3 regions of the Cellvibrio zantedeschiae genome follow, and region 3 is predicted to be linked to each of the others. Evidence: predicted binding sites of a transcription regulator. Region 3 holds the regulator's gene; each other region holds the start of a gene.
What was found. The regulator sigma-54, encoded in region 3, starts transcription at its own class of promoters, with help from an activator protein. The targets are predictions, from matches to a motif close to TGGCACANNNNTTGCNNT.

Region 1 (5,083 bases), 1.4 Mb from region 3:
ATTTCGCGCAACAGATTTTTGAGTGCGCCATATTCTGCGCGCGTAGATGTTATGACACATATCTTGCGTAACATTAAATCAATTCACCTGGTTGATAGCTTTTGGTTGCAGCAGTATTGGCCACATCATCCCAGCGGCTGGGCGGAATGCCATTACCTGGGCGGCGAATTGCCAAATTATGTTCGTTAAGTATGTCTCCCTTCGTGATAGAAGTTGCTGCAACAATACTTTTCCTGACAATTTTCCTGTTCTCTAATTCTGACTCGGTAGGTTCTTTTCTACCGTGTCCGAGAGCCGATTCTATATTGCGTATGGCTTTCACCATATCAATTAATTCATTTGGATCAAGGCTTGCCAGATGATCTGGGCCGGCCATATTTTTATCCAGGGTAAAATGTTTTTCAATAATGGTCGCGCCTAAGGCTACTGCAGCAACAGGAACTTCAATCCCCAAGGTATGATCTGAATAGCCAGCCTGGATTCCTGGAAATGCATGCTTGATCGTTAGCATCGCACTGAGGTTGACTTCATGCATGGGGGTTGGGTACTGGGTGGTAACATGCAGTACTGTAATATTACTGCGTGCTACGCCAGCATTGTTCAGAGTAGTTAAGGCGTGTTCGATCTCAGCAAGTGTGCCCATGCCGGTAGATAAAATAATGGGTTTATTGAAAGCCGCTATGTGACGTAAAAAAGGCGTATTGGTTAATTCGCCGGAACCGATTTTAAAAATCGGTTGTAGGTCGTTGAGGAATGTTGCGCTAGTTTCTTCATCGGGTGTGGATAAAAACATAATGCCTTGTTGATCACAATACTGCTTTAGTTCGACAAAAGCGTCGTAACTTAATTCGAGCCGCTTAAGCATTTGAAATTGCGATTCCACTTTTTGGGTGTTGAGCTTTTGGTATTCTGCCATTTCGGCTTGTTCGGTGACTAAAAGTTCAGTTTTCCACGTCTGGAATTTAACTGCATCAACCCCAGCTTTAACCGCTGCATCAATAAGTTTTTTAGCTAAGGTAATGTCGCCATTATGGTTGACACCAGCTTCCGCAATAATAAAGGTGTGTTTTTTCATAGTTAAACACCCGATTATTTTTTTAATTTCTGTTCAATGTTAAATGCGCTGTAGTCGTTTTCCAGCAAATTATTTTTAATGGCATGCTGGGCTGCACGCAAATATTTTTTGTAGGATTCTTTTGCGCTATTAAATGCGGGTACACCATTTTTCTTGTTGTTGGCATTTAAGCACAAAGCGAGCATGAGTGAAAATGAATCCGAGCTGCCTTTGATGAGACGTCCTAGGGTAGTGGTTTCTTTTGCATCGACAAAGTTTTGGGTAATGGTTTCGTTCTTTATCAGCATAGAAATACCTTCTTCGAAACTCGTAATATCCTTATCGAAAACAGCATGAGCTTTTTCTAACGCCTCTATGGCCGGCTGAAAGAGTTTAACAATCTCGGAATCATTTGGCAGTTTCAATAAATGTTTATTGCTAAAATATTCCTTGTATAGCTTTTGGGTGAATTCCTTTTTGTTAAAAGGCTTCCAGGTACTTGTATCTATCTCGGTAACTTTAGTGGGCGTAGCTCTTTCGATGAGGACACCGTTACAAGTGTTGTAGCAATTTATTTCTTTGCAGTCTTTTAAAATTGACTCTAAAGAAAGTTTGGACCGTAGGAAGAGTGGATTTGAAATAACATTTCCACCAAAGTTTGCTGGCAATTTAAAATCAATATCATCTTCCGGCATTGCCAGCTGGAATGAATCAATATCTTCATCTTTAATGTCGTAGTGGAAACTGTGGGCAGAGTGGTGCTTTCCACCTTCCGGGAATCCAAGGTCGATGCCAAATATATAAATATTGGTAAAACCTAATGCTGCACAAAATGAAAGCCCTGCGTTGGAAACTGTAGGGTTGCAAGCTCCCAAGGTTACCGAAAACTCATCGTCCGAAATATATTTTTCAATGAATGTTCCACCCAGGTCGTTGTATTTCAATGCCATGCCCGTGGTATTAAACAGTTTGGGCAAATCGGGGTGAACGGTGTTCACTGCCAATAGGGTAATGCCATCGCGGAATTCTTGTGTGGTTGTCACATCGATCCATTCTTTAATAGGATGTGTACGTTCCAGCTCTACGTGGAAATCAGGTTTAATTCCCAATTTAAAGAGTGAGCTTAAGGAGCTGCCGCAGGACACTAATATAGCTTTATCGCGGTTCTCTGCAATGAAATCTTTTGCATGATCCAAGGATGGCCCATTAGCAATTAAGAATACCGGTTTTGTCACAAATTTTTTGGACAGGAAACCGTGGTTTTTCATAAACGGTATTTTGGCTTTAAAGTTATTGATGGAGTGGGTCAAACCTACTTTTTCATCATCAAAATAGCCAAGTGCACCTGCAATAATTGGAACATTTTGTAAAAATTTTATGGTAGCAGAAGTTAGTTCCTGGCTCGATAAATGTGTAAATACGTAAGGTTTCGCTAGATTAAATACACCAATTTGCTTGGCGTGATGCGACACCATGTGGATAAACATATCCGGTGTTTGTCCTAAAATTAAATTCAATGTTTTGTAGCGAGCGCTGAATTTATCATTAAGTCCTTGCCAATCCAGTGTGTGCAAAGATGCAAAGAAAATATCAAGATTAGTTTCTGCGATAACCAGATGTTGAATGTCCGTATGTTTTAGTAGCTCGGTAATTTGATAACCCAATCCCACGCCCAACATAAATACAAATTCAGTTCGGCTATCGAGCGGCACGCGGCTGTGATCGGTGTTTTGTGCTTTGAGGTCCCGGATAATTTTATTGATGTTCGGCGTATGGGATTCGATATCCATATTCAAAACATCAGTTTCATCAGGATTCAAACGTTGTGCTAAAGGATTTGCGAGGAAGCCGGCAACGGTTTCTTCCGCAAAGCGAACAGGGTCGCAGCCGTACACTAATTTGTTGTCGATATTGATGTTGGCAAGGTCGAGAGAGCCATCTTCCTGAATAACAATTTTAATATCGGTGGGTTGATAATCTTTGAATTGTTCATAGATGTTTGGCAGGGCTTCACGGAAGAATTCCATGTTTTTAGAGAACATCATATTGAGTTCAATAATTTTATGCTGGGTCTCTGCTTGCTTGAGAAGTTGCTCAATAGTATCCATAAAGTAGTCGCCGACAAGATTTTGACAAAAAGAAGTGTTGCTTGTGGAATTGCACGGTCTATGCCAAAAAGTATAGGTCGGATTGGGGCTTACGCCATTATTTGTTATAAATACTTTTCTCTTATATGTAATTAGACGACTATTTCGCGCCCAATAAAAAACCCGCCGGAGCGGGTTTTTATGTTCAGAATGAACGGACAAAAAATTGCTCCTGCATTTTTTGCACTTCCACCATCCGTGGCGGTCGTATGCCGCAGGCGCATGGATGCGCAGGAGCGGCGCAGATGTACGAATTAGATCGCTACGGTTTGGATTTCTACAGCAGCAATACGCTTGCCTTCGTCGGCGGCGTGTTGGTAGCTTTCGATTTCGTTGAAGTTGAGGTAACGATAAATATCGCTGCTCATGCTGTTCAACTTATTGGCGTAGCTCAAGTACTCTTCTGGCGTTGGCAGCTTACCAAGGATGGCAGCAACAGCGGCCAATTCAGCAGATGCCAAATACACATCAGCACCTTCACCCAAACGGTTGGGGAAGTTACGAGTAGATGTTGAAACAACGGTAGAGTTTTTCGCTACGCGCGCCTGGTTACCCATGCAGAGTGAGCAGCCCGGCATCTCGGTACGAGCGCCTTTAGTGCCGAAAATGCTGTAGTAGCCTTCTTCAACCAATTGGTGTTGATCCATCTTGGTTGGAGGGGCGATCCACAAGCGGGTAGACAGCGCGTCTTTAGTGGCATTCAACAACTTACCAGCAGCGCGGAAGTGGCCGATGTTGGTCATGCACGAACCGATAAAGACTTCGTCAATCTTCGCACCTTGAACGTCTGACAATACTTTCACATCGTCCGGGTCGTTCGGGCAGGCGAGGATTGGCTCTTTGATGTCCGCCAAATCAATGTCGATAATCGCCGCATATTCTGCGTCTTTATCAGCTTCCATCAATTCAGGGTTGGCAATCCAGGCTTCCATCTTCTGCGCACGACGCTCAAGGGTACGTACATCGCCGTAACCTTGTTCGATCATCCAGCGCAACATGGTGATGTTGGAGGTCATGTACTCGATGATTGGAGCTTTATCCAGCTTGATAGTACAACCAGCTGCGGAGCGCTCAGCTGATGCGTCAGAAATTTCAAATGCTTGTTCTACTTTCAGGTTTGGCAAGCCCTCAACTTCGAGGATACGGCCAGAGAAAATGTTCTTCTTGCCTTTCTTCTCAACAGTCAACAAACCAGCTTTGATGGCATAAAGAGGAATCGCATTTACCAGGTCACGCAGAGTAACGCCTGGTTGCAGGTCGCCTTTGAAGCGAACGAGAACAGATTCAGGCATATCCAATGGCATAACACCGGTTGCCGCCGCGAATGCTACCAGACCAGAACCAGCCGGGAATGAAATACCAATTGGGAAACGGGTGTGAGAATCGCCACCAGTACCAACAGTGTCTGGCAACAACATACGGTTCAACCATGAGTGGATAATACCGTCGCCTGGACGCAGGGAAACGCCACCGCGGGTCATAATGAAGTCAGGCAATGTGTGTTGGGTTTCGATATCTACTGGCTTCGGATAAGCCGCTGTGTGGCAGAAAGACTGCATGGTCAAATCGGCAGAGAAGCCTAGGCACGCCAGATCCTTCAACTCGTCACGAGTCATTGGGCCGGTGGTATCTTGTGAGCCCACGGTAGTCATGTAAGGCTCACAGTAAGTTCCTGGACGAATGCCAGTTACGCCGCATGCTTTACCAACCATTTTCTGGGCCAAAGTGTAGCCTTTGCCAGTGTCAGCCGGAGCTTGTGGCAAGCGAAACAGCGTGCTTGGTGGCAAACCTAAAGATGCGCGCGCTTTGGTGGTCAAACCACGGCCAACGATCAAAGGAATACGACCGCCAGCTTGTACTTCGTCCAACAATACATCGGACT
Region 2 (5,083 bases), 1.4 Mb from region 3:
CCCCAATAAACCGTTAATACTTTTTGCCAATTGATTAGCGGTAGTAAAATCTGCGCGGTTCAAATTGAACACTATGGGCTGGCCGCCGGCAAAATTGGTTTCAACCGCACGCTCAACCAAAGCACCACCGGGAATTCGGCCTGCACTGGGAATATTTACTTTAATACTTGAACCATCGGCGCCTTGCGCACCAAAGCCACCCACTACGAGGTTACCTTGTGCAACTGCGTAAACTTTGCCATCCAAACCTTTTAAAGGCGCAACTAACAAACTACCGCCGCGCAAACTTTTTGCGTTACTAATGGAAGACACTGTTACATCCAAAGACTGGCCAGGTTTTGCAAACGCAGGTAACTCGGCTTGAATCATTACCGCTGCCACGTTTTTCATTTGCATACGTGCACCTTCCGGTACGGTGATGCCAAATTGCTTCAACATGGAATTGAATGATTGAGTGGTAAAAGGTGATTGGGTTACCTGATCACCTGTACCATCCAAACCGACTACCAAACCATAACCAATTAATTGGTTAGGACGCACACCCGCTACGCTTGCGATATCTTTAATACGCTCGGCAGATGCGACAACTGAAAATGGCAGCAATAGAGTCCCTATTAAAAAACTAACGATAATTTTTTTGCAGGTTAAGACTTTCATCATTTAATACTCTATTGCGATAAAGGGATGACTAAACAACAAGATTAAAACGGCCAAATCGGACCATTAAAGAATTTCGCCAACCAACCCATGTTTTGCGACTCTGCTAATGAACCAGTGCCGCTGTAAGAAATTTTTGCATTAGCTAAACGAGTGGATACAACTGTGTTGTCTGGCGCAACATCATCAGGGCGAACAATGCCGCTGATGCGGATAAATTCATCACCACTATTTAAAGTGATCCACTTTTCACCGCGCACCATTAAATTTCCGTTAGGCATAATCTCTGCAACGGTCACAGTGATATTGCCTTGCAAGCTGTTGCTTTGGTCTGCGCCGGAATTACCACCGAACTTTCTGTTTTGTGCGATGTTAGTATCCAGGCTCATATTGCCCAGTGTTGGATTGGTTCCCAACAAAGTACCTGCACCGCCGTTAAATGTTTGGGTGTTATCTTTTTTCACTGAAACATTGGCAGATTTTTTTGATGCCGTACTTTCGTTCAAAGTAATGGTGAGAATGTCGCCCACGAAATGTGCTTTTCTATCGCCAAACAAACTCAAGCCATAAGAGTCCTGATACAGCGAACCTTCTGTACGCTGAGGCATTGCCTGCGTAGAAGAAATAGTAGGCGCGTAATAAGGATCACCAGGTTTTGGTTTGTTGTTGGACATGCATCCTGCTAAAGCCAGCGCACAAACTGTGACTATGAGCGATGAATTTAAGCGTGAAGATTTCATGGCATTACACTCGATGATTCAATTAAAGGTTTTGAGCAATGTTCTGCAACATTTGATCGGCAGTGGAAACGACTTTTGAATTCATTTCGTAAGCGCGTTGCGTGGTAATCATGTTTACCATTTCTTCCACGATATCCACGTTCGAACTTTCTAATTGGCCTTGCAATAACATACCCATTCCGTTTTCACCGGGTGCACCTTGTGTTGGTGTTCCGCTCGCAACGGTTTGTACAAATAAATTTCCACCAATCGCTTGCAAGCCTGCAGGGTTTACGAAATCAGTGAGAGTGATGCTGCCTAATTGTTGTGGCGTTGCTTCTTGGCCTTCAGTCAATGCAAACACACTGCCGTCTTTGCCGATGGTGATGCGGTTAGCGCCTTGCGGAACTGTAATGGCTGGTTCCAAAACCAAACCATCGGAGTTAACCAACTGCCCTTCCTGGCTCAATTGCAACTGACCGTTACGGGTGTAAGCAATGGTGCCGTCTGCTTGCAATACTTGCAGAAAACCGCGGCCGTTAATTGCAACGTCCAATGGTTGTTCAGTCACTTGCAAATTGCCCTGGGTAAATTGTTTAGTGGTTGCAACAACACGTGCACCTGTACCCAATTGCAAACCCGATGGCAGCTGCGAATCTTGCGTTTCTTGCGCGCCAGGTTGACGTTGAATTTGGTAAACCAAATCTTCAAATACCGCGCGGTCGCGTTTGAAACCTACGGTGCTGGTATTCGCCAGGTTGTTAGAAATAGTTGTGAGCTGTTTATCCTGTGCAGCTAACCCGGTTTTACTAACGTACAGTGATGACATCATGATGGAATTCCTCGTGAGACTGACTCAGTCGTAAATGGGTTAGGACATCTGCAAAAGTTGCGCAGAAGCAGACGAGTTATCCTCTGCCGTCTTCATTAACTTCAACTGCATATCAAATTGGCGCGCAAGGCTGATGATTTGGGTGAACTCGCTCATGGCATTCACGTTGCTGGCCTCAAGTACGCCACTTGCAACGCGTACGGAGGCATCAGGCGCAGCGGTCAAACCATCGCGCTGGCGGAACAGGCCATCAGGGCCTTTTTCAAGATTGGTAACTTCGGGCTTCACCAGCTTGATGCGGTTGGTTTCAACCATGGTTTCAGCAGTTTGCCCAAGGGAAATAGTTGAAATGGTTCCGTCAGAACCCACTTCGATCTTATCCAGTGGTGGCAAACTGATAGGACCAGAGTTACCAATCACCGCCAAACCATTGGCTGTACGTAAAGTACCTGTGGCATCAATCGCCAGATTGCCGGCGCGGGTATAGGCTTCGCTGCCATCTGGCGCTTGTACGGCAATAAAGCCTTCGCCATTAATAGCAATGTCCATGGGGTTACCCGTGGTTTGCATGGCACCGAATTCAAAATCAGCACGAGGGCTTTCTGTAAGTGCATAGGCGCGGGTTGGCTGACCATCCCCGTAATACACACCCATGCTGCGGGATTGCTCAAAATCAGCCTTAAAACCGGTGGTATTGAGGTTGGCCATGTTGTTGGCGCGAATCGTCTGGGCTGCCATGTTGTTCTTGGCACCGGTCATGGCGATATAAAGGGCTCTGTCCACAATGCGTTCTCCGCAAATTTCTGTTTACAAATCCAGCGCTATTTTTTTGGCAGATTTGTGGTTAAACAGGGTTTTGCAAGAGAGGTGCCAAGTGATCAACACCGGCCAAATAGAATATAACTCATTTAAAAACAATGAGTTATGAGAGGCATTAAAAGCGGCAATGAGGAAAACGAACGGCGGCAACCGGCAAACAACTTCCGCTGTTTGCCGGTTAACCTTAGACCGAAGACATAGGCTGATGCGAGACACCAAGCCTGAATCAGGCTTGGTGTTTAACTCAAATCATTAACGGAGGTTAATGATGGTTTGGGTAGTCGCATTGGCGGTTTCAATGGTTTTGGCGTTTGCCTGATAGTTACGCTGGGCAATAATCAGGTTTACCAACTCTTCCGACAAATCCACATTAGATTCTTCCAAGGCGCCCGAAGTGATGTTCCCCAGCGAAGAAGAGCCCGGCGCACCGATGATCGCCTCACCCGTTTCGAAGGTCTGTGCCCACATGGAGTTACCCACAGGTTTCAAGCCCTCCATATTATTAAAGTTAGCCAAAGCTACCTGACCCAGGGTTTGCGCTTCACCGTTGGTAAAGCGGGCAAAGAGGATACCCTTGCTGTCTACATCCAAACCTGCCAAACGGCCGGTGGTGTAACCATTTTGGTCGAGGTTCTCTACCGAGAAAGCGCTACCGAATTGGCTAGAGCCAGTCAGATCGATTACAAAGTTAGAGCTTGATGGTGGTTCGGCAACAGGAGTAGTACCACCTTGTAATACGTTCAAGGGAGCCAAGGCACCTACTGGCTTGCCATCTGCACCGAGCGGCGTCCAGTTAGAAATCAACATGCTGTCGGTCAAGGCCGTGTTTAAGGTACCGTCAGCCGAATAGTAAATATCGTAAGACGCCATAGTCGGCAAAGTATTGTCTGGCGATGGCAAACTTGGGTTTGGATCACCTACGTTTTGGCCATCAATCTGTACATACATTTTCCAATGGTTAGGTACAGTGGTCGCATCATTTGCGTCGTATTTTTCTTTTACGAAGTAAGAACGCATTACGTGCGCATTACCCAAACTATCGTAAACAGTTGATGATGTTGCGTGGTTGTATGATTTTGGATCGTTAGGATCAAATGCGTTAATCAACACCGGAGTAAAACTGTTTGATGTCAAAGGTGCAAACAAGTTACCCACCACAGGCGAAGAACTTTTAACAGCGTAACCAGATTCCATAACAATTTTTAAATCGCCACCCACTACAATCGCGTTAGTCAAACCGTTTGGTGTAACACCAGTGCCGGTCAACACAGATGGTGTTATGCCATCCGCACCTATAACAGTTACGGTTCCGGCGGCAACTGCAGCACCTGATGCATCTTTATCGCTGAAAGAAAAATTTAAATCACTACCAACTTTTGATTCAATTTCCAAATCACCTGCCGCATTAACCGTGGCGGTGATACCAGGCAAAGTTGTTGATGTTAATGAATTGATTTGAGTCGCCAAGCCACTCATGGTGAGAGCAGTTAAACGCACACCGTTTAGAATTAAATTTCCATTGGTGTTATCAAATTCTGTTGCAACGGTTGCAGTATCTTCTTTTAAAATTTTTGCATGAGTTGTCGCTGTCGCACTGATGCCAGCCAAATCATTTAATTTGGAGGCAATTTCAGAAGCAGATGCTCCGGCAGCACTGGTGAAATTAACCAAAGCGCCGCTAGGTGATTGAATTACCAAATTTTGTGCAGCATAACCGTTAGTAACAGCAGGTTGGCCTGTAGTAGTTAAAGCCATACCACCTAAACCAGCACTCAAGGCGTTTGCGGGTGTTGCCATAGCAACGGCAGGAGGAATCACACCTACCGCAATTGTTGAAGGAACACCTTTGCTACCTTCCCTAAATTCAATATTTGCACCATTAACAACAGCCACAAAGTTTGCTGGCGTTGCTGCGGTATAGTTTGCGCTGTTAATTAAATCCGCAACTTCTTGCAATTTAGTAGCGGTGCCGTTGTTTAAAGTAATATCAACAGTAGTCGCCAATGCCGGTGCTGGTGGAGTTAAGGTTAAACGAAATGCTGTAGGGTTGGTGGTA
Region 3 (5,083 bases):
AAAAAATCACCGTGAAGGGCAGGTGTGCCTCTTTCAGGGTGCTGATCATTTGCGGGAATATTTGCAAGTCTTTCCAGGCGTTGCGAACATCTATACCAATCGCGAATTTATGTTGGTCGTCTTTGTGGATTTCGATTTGTGCAACCAGTGCGGGCAACAGGCTTACAGGTAAATTATCAATGCAGTTGTACCCCACGTCTTCCAACACGTGTAGGGCGGTACTTTTGCCTGAGCCGGATAATCCGCTCACAATCACTAACTGCATAATGTTTCCCTATATGAACCAAATCGATTTGGTTCAAAAAACCTGGAGCTTAAAAATAATCAGCTGATGGCTGCTTCGTAAAGTGTGCTGTTGTCGCTGGCGGCACGTAAACGCTGGCGAAACTCACTGCGTGTTAATGCACCGGCCAGAGCGGCCAAATTTTTCAAATGTTCTGCGTGTGAATCTTCTGGCACCAGCATGGCAAATAAAATATCGACAGGTTCATTGTCGATAGAATCGAATTCAACGGGATGCTTTAGCGTAATAAGTGCACCTATAGCACCCGCGCTGTTATTGATGCGGCAGTGCGGGATTGCAATGCCGTGCCCAACGCCTGTTGACCCCAAACGCTCGCGCGCAAGAAACCGACGCACTAAATCATCGGCATCAATGGTTGAAATATCTTGCGCAATAACTTCTGCAAGTAATTCCAATGCGCGTCGTTTGCTGCTGGCCTCAAGGCTACTGCAAGCGCGTTCGGGTGTTAACAGTGATTGAATTTGCATAGTTGTCCGAGCTTTTAGCGATGGCTGCGCATCTTTTCTTTATGTTTAATTAGCTGGCGATCCAATTTGTCGGCCAGGGAATCTATTGCTGTATATAGATCGGGATCTGTGGCATCGGCAAAAATATCTTTTCCGCTAACGTGTAAAGTGGCTTCCGCTTTTTGTTCGAGTTTATCAACCGAAAGAATAACGTGAGTATTAGTGATGCGGTCGTGATGATTGCTTAAACGCTCCAATTTGCTGATCACGTAATCTCTCATTGATTCGGTAACTTCTACGTGGTGGCCACTGACATTTATTTGCATAGATACATCCTCGGTGGTTACATGAGTGCCAAATGCACTCACAAAATATTTCCAGCTTAATATTTTCAGTTAAAGTGTTTTGCGCTCATTCGATGGCGGAATGTTGAGCGACTCGCGATATTTAGCAATGGTGCGGCGTGCAACCTGAATGCCTTGTTCGCCGAGTAGATCGGTAATTTTGCTATCGCTTAGTGGTTTTTTAGGGTTCTCCGCGCTCACCAGCTTTTTGATCAGGGCGCGAATGGCTGTGGAAGAACATTCGCCACCGGAATCTGTGCTCACATGGCTGGAGAAAAAATATTTCAGTTCAAAAATACCTTGCGGTGTGTGCATAAATTTTTGCGTAGTCACGCGCGAAATAGTCGATTCATGCATCTCAACAATTTCCGCAATATCATGCAGTACCAATGGCTTCATTGCTTCGGCGCCGTACTCCAAAAAGCCTCGTTGTTTTTCAACGATACAACTGGCCACTTTTAACAGGGTTTCGTTACGGCTTTGCAAACTTTTCAAGAACCAACGCGCTTCCTGCAAATTGTCTTTCAGGAATGTATTGTCACTGCTGGAGTCCGCACGTTTTACCAGCGATGCATAATCAGAGTTGATGCGTAAACGCGGCGCTATTTCCGGATTTAACTCTACCATCCAGCGGCCTTCACGTTTTTCCACAAAAACATCGGGCACTACATATTCTGTTTCACCGCTGGCAATCATGTCGCCGGGGCGTGGATTCAGGCTTTGAATCAAGCTTACCGCTTGGCTAAGCTCATCCTCTTTAAGTTTGGTCCTGCGCATTAACTGGCGGAAATCGCGGCTTGCCAGTAGTGGTAAATATTGTTTGGCAATGAGTTTTGCTTCGGCCAAAAAGGGCGTTGAAGCATCGAATTGTTGCAGCTGCACACTCAAGCATTCGGCCAGGTTTTGGCTGCAGGCGCCGCAAGGATCAAACTGTTGGATGCGGTGCTGAACCGCTTCCACTTCATCCAGCTCCAAATCATCCCATTCGGTGATCAGGCCACTGAAAATGTCTTCTAATGTGACTGATAGCATTCCGCTAGGTTCAACCGCATCAATAATTGCCATGGCAATTATGCGGTCGCGATCAGACATAGGCGTGAGATTGAGTTGCCACATAAGGTGGTCGTACAGCGAATCAGTAGCGGCGCGGCGACTTTCAAAATCGTTGTCGTCGTTTTCGTAATTGGTAGATCCACTGGATTGGCTGGTTTGGTATACGTCATCCCAACTGGTATCTACGGGTAAATCGGCAGGAATGGCTTCGTTCCATTCGGTTGCGCTTTCGCTGTAATCATCTGTGCCGGCGTAGTTATCGGTGTCAGTAAAACTTTCGCTTTCTCTGAAGCCATCGCTGTCACCAAAATTGGTTTCGCCAAAGCTTTCATCGCCAAACTTTTCGCTGCTGGATTCGTTGTACGTCATCTCACCGGAATAGCTCTCGCTAAAATCGTCGGTACCGCTATCGCTGGTGGCTGCTATTTCCTGGGTGCGAGCGTAGTCGCTGTCTTCAAATTCGGTATTGGATGATGACGGAGTATCAAAGCTATCTTCCACTTCCAACATGGGGTTGGAATCAAGAGCTTCCTGAATTTCTTGTTGGAGATCTAAGGTCGATAATTGCAACAGGCGAATCGCTTGTTGCAACTGCGGGGTCATGGTCAGTTGTTGACCGAGCTTGAGTTGTAGAGATTGCTTCATTATTCGAACGAAAAACCCTTAGCTAGCGAAAGAGGCGAGCAAAAAACTAAACACTGTTAGATGGAGTTTAGTCAGGGTTTGACGACTAGGCAATAACTCAATGGCGCTAAAGGGAAATATTTAAAGCAATCTTTATGCCTAATGGTTAAGGATTTTAATTTGTCAAGGAAATGGACGACGAAAAGCTTAAAGTTTGAAGTCTTCGCCAAGGTAAACCTGACGAACTTTATCGTTGGCGAGAATAACGGAAGAGCTACCGCTGGCAATGATATGACCTTCGCTAACAATGAATGCTGTTTCGCAAATGTCGAGGGTTTCGCGCACGTTGTGGTCGGTGATTAACACGCCAATGCCGCGATCTTTTAGGTGGCGAACAATTTCTTTGATGTCGGCAACCGAGATGGGGTCAACGCCCGCAAAAGGTTCGTCGAGCAGGATAAATTTTGGATCTGTCGCCAAGGCACGGGCAATTTCCACGCGGCGACGTTCACCACCTGATAGCGACATACCGAGGCTGTCGCGAATATGGGTGATGTGGAATTCTTGCAGTAAGGATTCCATTTTCGCCAGGCGCTGCTTGCGGTTAAGGTCTTTGCGGGTTTCAAGAATCGCCATGATGTTATCGGCAACGCTGAGCTTGCGGAAAATAGACGCTTCTTGTGGCAAGTATCCAATACCGGCACGGGCGCGGCCGTGAATAGGCAAGTTGGTGATATCCAAATCATCAATTAATACGCGGCCATTGTCGGCTTCCACCAAGCCGGCAATCATATAAAAACAGGTAGTTTTACCGGCGCCGTTAGGTCCTAACAGGCCAACAATTTGGCCGCTGCTAACGGAAACTGAAACATTGATAACGACTTTGCGTTTTTTATAGCTCTTGGCAAGGTGTTGCGCGTGGAGGCTGGCCATGGGTTATTCTTTTTTCTCTGGTTTTGCAGGAATTACCGTTTCGACACGGCCAGTACCGGAAAACTTCGCCGTTTGGCTCTTAATGTCGTAATCCACGTGTCCTGCTTTGGTAACCGAACCGTTTTGTTCAATAGATACGTTTTTATCCAACACCAATTGCTCGGTTTTTACGTTGTAATGAATCGTGCCTGCCTCGGCGTGAATAATGGGCTTACCGGCTTCCGGTTGTTGCTGGTAGTGGGCAGGGCTGCCTTCAGCGGTGAATGATTCTTCTTCCTGATCCTTGTCCTTGCGAACATGAATTTTTTGCGCAGTAATTTCCAGCGTGCCCTGGATTAGCTTCACATCGCCGCTATAAATCACAACTCCTTGCTTAAGGTCGATTTCTTGTTTGTCGGCAGAAATGCGCAAAGACTGGTTTTTATCATCGGGCAAGGCCTGAACTCCTGCGGAACTCATTGCCAGCAAGCAAGCCACGACGCGGGTCCAGCGAAGGATTTTTGATGTAAGGCTAGGGTTCATAGGTGCCCTTGACGTTAGAGAGTAATTCAATCCGCTCGCGCTTCATGTCTGCGCGCATTCCAACCGCTGTAATCTGGCTTTTAGCGGCGCGCATAGTAACAGCTTTGCCAGTTTGCGCGAATTGGTCTTGGATATTTAGGCGCAAATCACTGGTAGTAATGGTGGTTTCACCTTGTTTTTCAGAGGTTTGTCGCGCCACTACCTCCTGAGTAAGGCTGAACCAGGTGTCGTTGTTATCCAAACGTCCTTCTTGCGCTGTAATAAACCAGCCGGGCTTTTGGGGATTGTTAACTACCATAAACACCGGGGTTTCAAACAGGGAATAATCTTTGTCGCTCGGGTTTTCTTTCACTTGGAAGCGGCGAATTAAAGGTGTCGTCATTTGATAGTGGATATTGCCTTCACCGTCATACTGGCGCATTTCAACATTGGTAATGTAGGAATGGGGGAATATTTTTACATCGGCTTGCGGCTGGTTGATCAAATTTTCCTTACTCGAGTATCGGAGTGTGGCAAACAAGATTACCAGCACAATAACAACTAGCCAGGGCAAAGGTAAAAGCAGGGGATTAATCCGCTCGAGATTGGCGCTGTTGATTGTTGGCAAGTGTAATTTGGACATGCTGGGGGTTAGGCCAAGTAAGATTTTAAAAGCTGATCGAGCGTATTTTGCGCTTTCATCAACATATCGCAGGCTTCGCGCACGGCACCTTCACCACCACGTGCATGGCTTTGCCAGTGGGAGCGTTCGACCACTGTGAAATGACCGTTAGCAGGGGTTAAGGCCAAACCAACGCGGGACATGACTGTCAAATCTGGCCAGTCATCGCCCATAAATGCAATTTCTTCGAGGTCGA

Region 1: the regulator sigma-54 is predicted to act here: its motif matches at 3,211-3,228, upstream of IE104_RS08410 (motility associated factor glycosyltransferase family protein).
Region 2: the regulator sigma-54 is predicted to act here: its motif matches at 3,064-3,081, upstream of flgF (flagellar basal-body rod protein FlgF).

What each region holds. Positions count from the first base shown of each region.
Region 1 covers NZ_BMYZ01000001.1:1,886,757-1,891,839, reverse strand. Annotated here, with positions in the region: gene neuC (UDP-N-acetylglucosamine 2-epimerase) at 1-74, opposite strand, end outside; gene neuB (N-acetylneuraminate synthase) at 74-1,075, opposite strand; gene IE104_RS08410 (motility associated factor glycosyltransferase family protein) at 1,090-3,162, opposite strand; gene acnB (bifunctional aconitate hydratase 2/2-methylisocitrate dehydratase) at 3,456-5,083, opposite strand, start outside.
Region 2 covers NZ_BMYZ01000001.1:1,921,108-1,926,190, forward strand. Annotated here, with positions in the region: gene IE104_RS08510 (flagellar basal body P-ring protein FlgI) at 1-660, opposite strand, end outside; gene flgH (flagellar basal body L-ring protein FlgH) at 702-1,397, opposite strand; gene flgG (flagellar basal-body rod protein FlgG) at 1,420-2,208, opposite strand; gene flgF (flagellar basal-body rod protein FlgF) at 2,248-2,991, opposite strand; gene IE104_RS08530 (flagellar hook-basal body complex protein) at 3,280-5,083, opposite strand, start outside.
Region 3 covers NZ_BMYZ01000001.1:509,123-514,205, forward strand. Annotated here, with positions in the region: gene rapZ (RNase adapter RapZ) at 1-265, opposite strand, end outside; gene IE104_RS02280 (PTS sugar transporter subunit IIA) at 325-771, opposite strand; gene hpf (ribosome hibernation-promoting factor, HPF/YfiA family) at 786-1,076, opposite strand; gene IE104_RS02290 (RNA polymerase factor sigma-54) at 1,146-2,792, opposite strand; gene lptB (LPS export ABC transporter ATP-binding protein) at 2,979-3,704, opposite strand; gene lptA (lipopolysaccharide transport periplasmic protein LptA) at 3,708-4,226, opposite strand; gene lptC (LPS export ABC transporter periplasmic protein LptC) at 4,216-4,848, opposite strand; gene IE104_RS02310 (KdsC family phosphatase) at 4,857-5,083, opposite strand, start outside.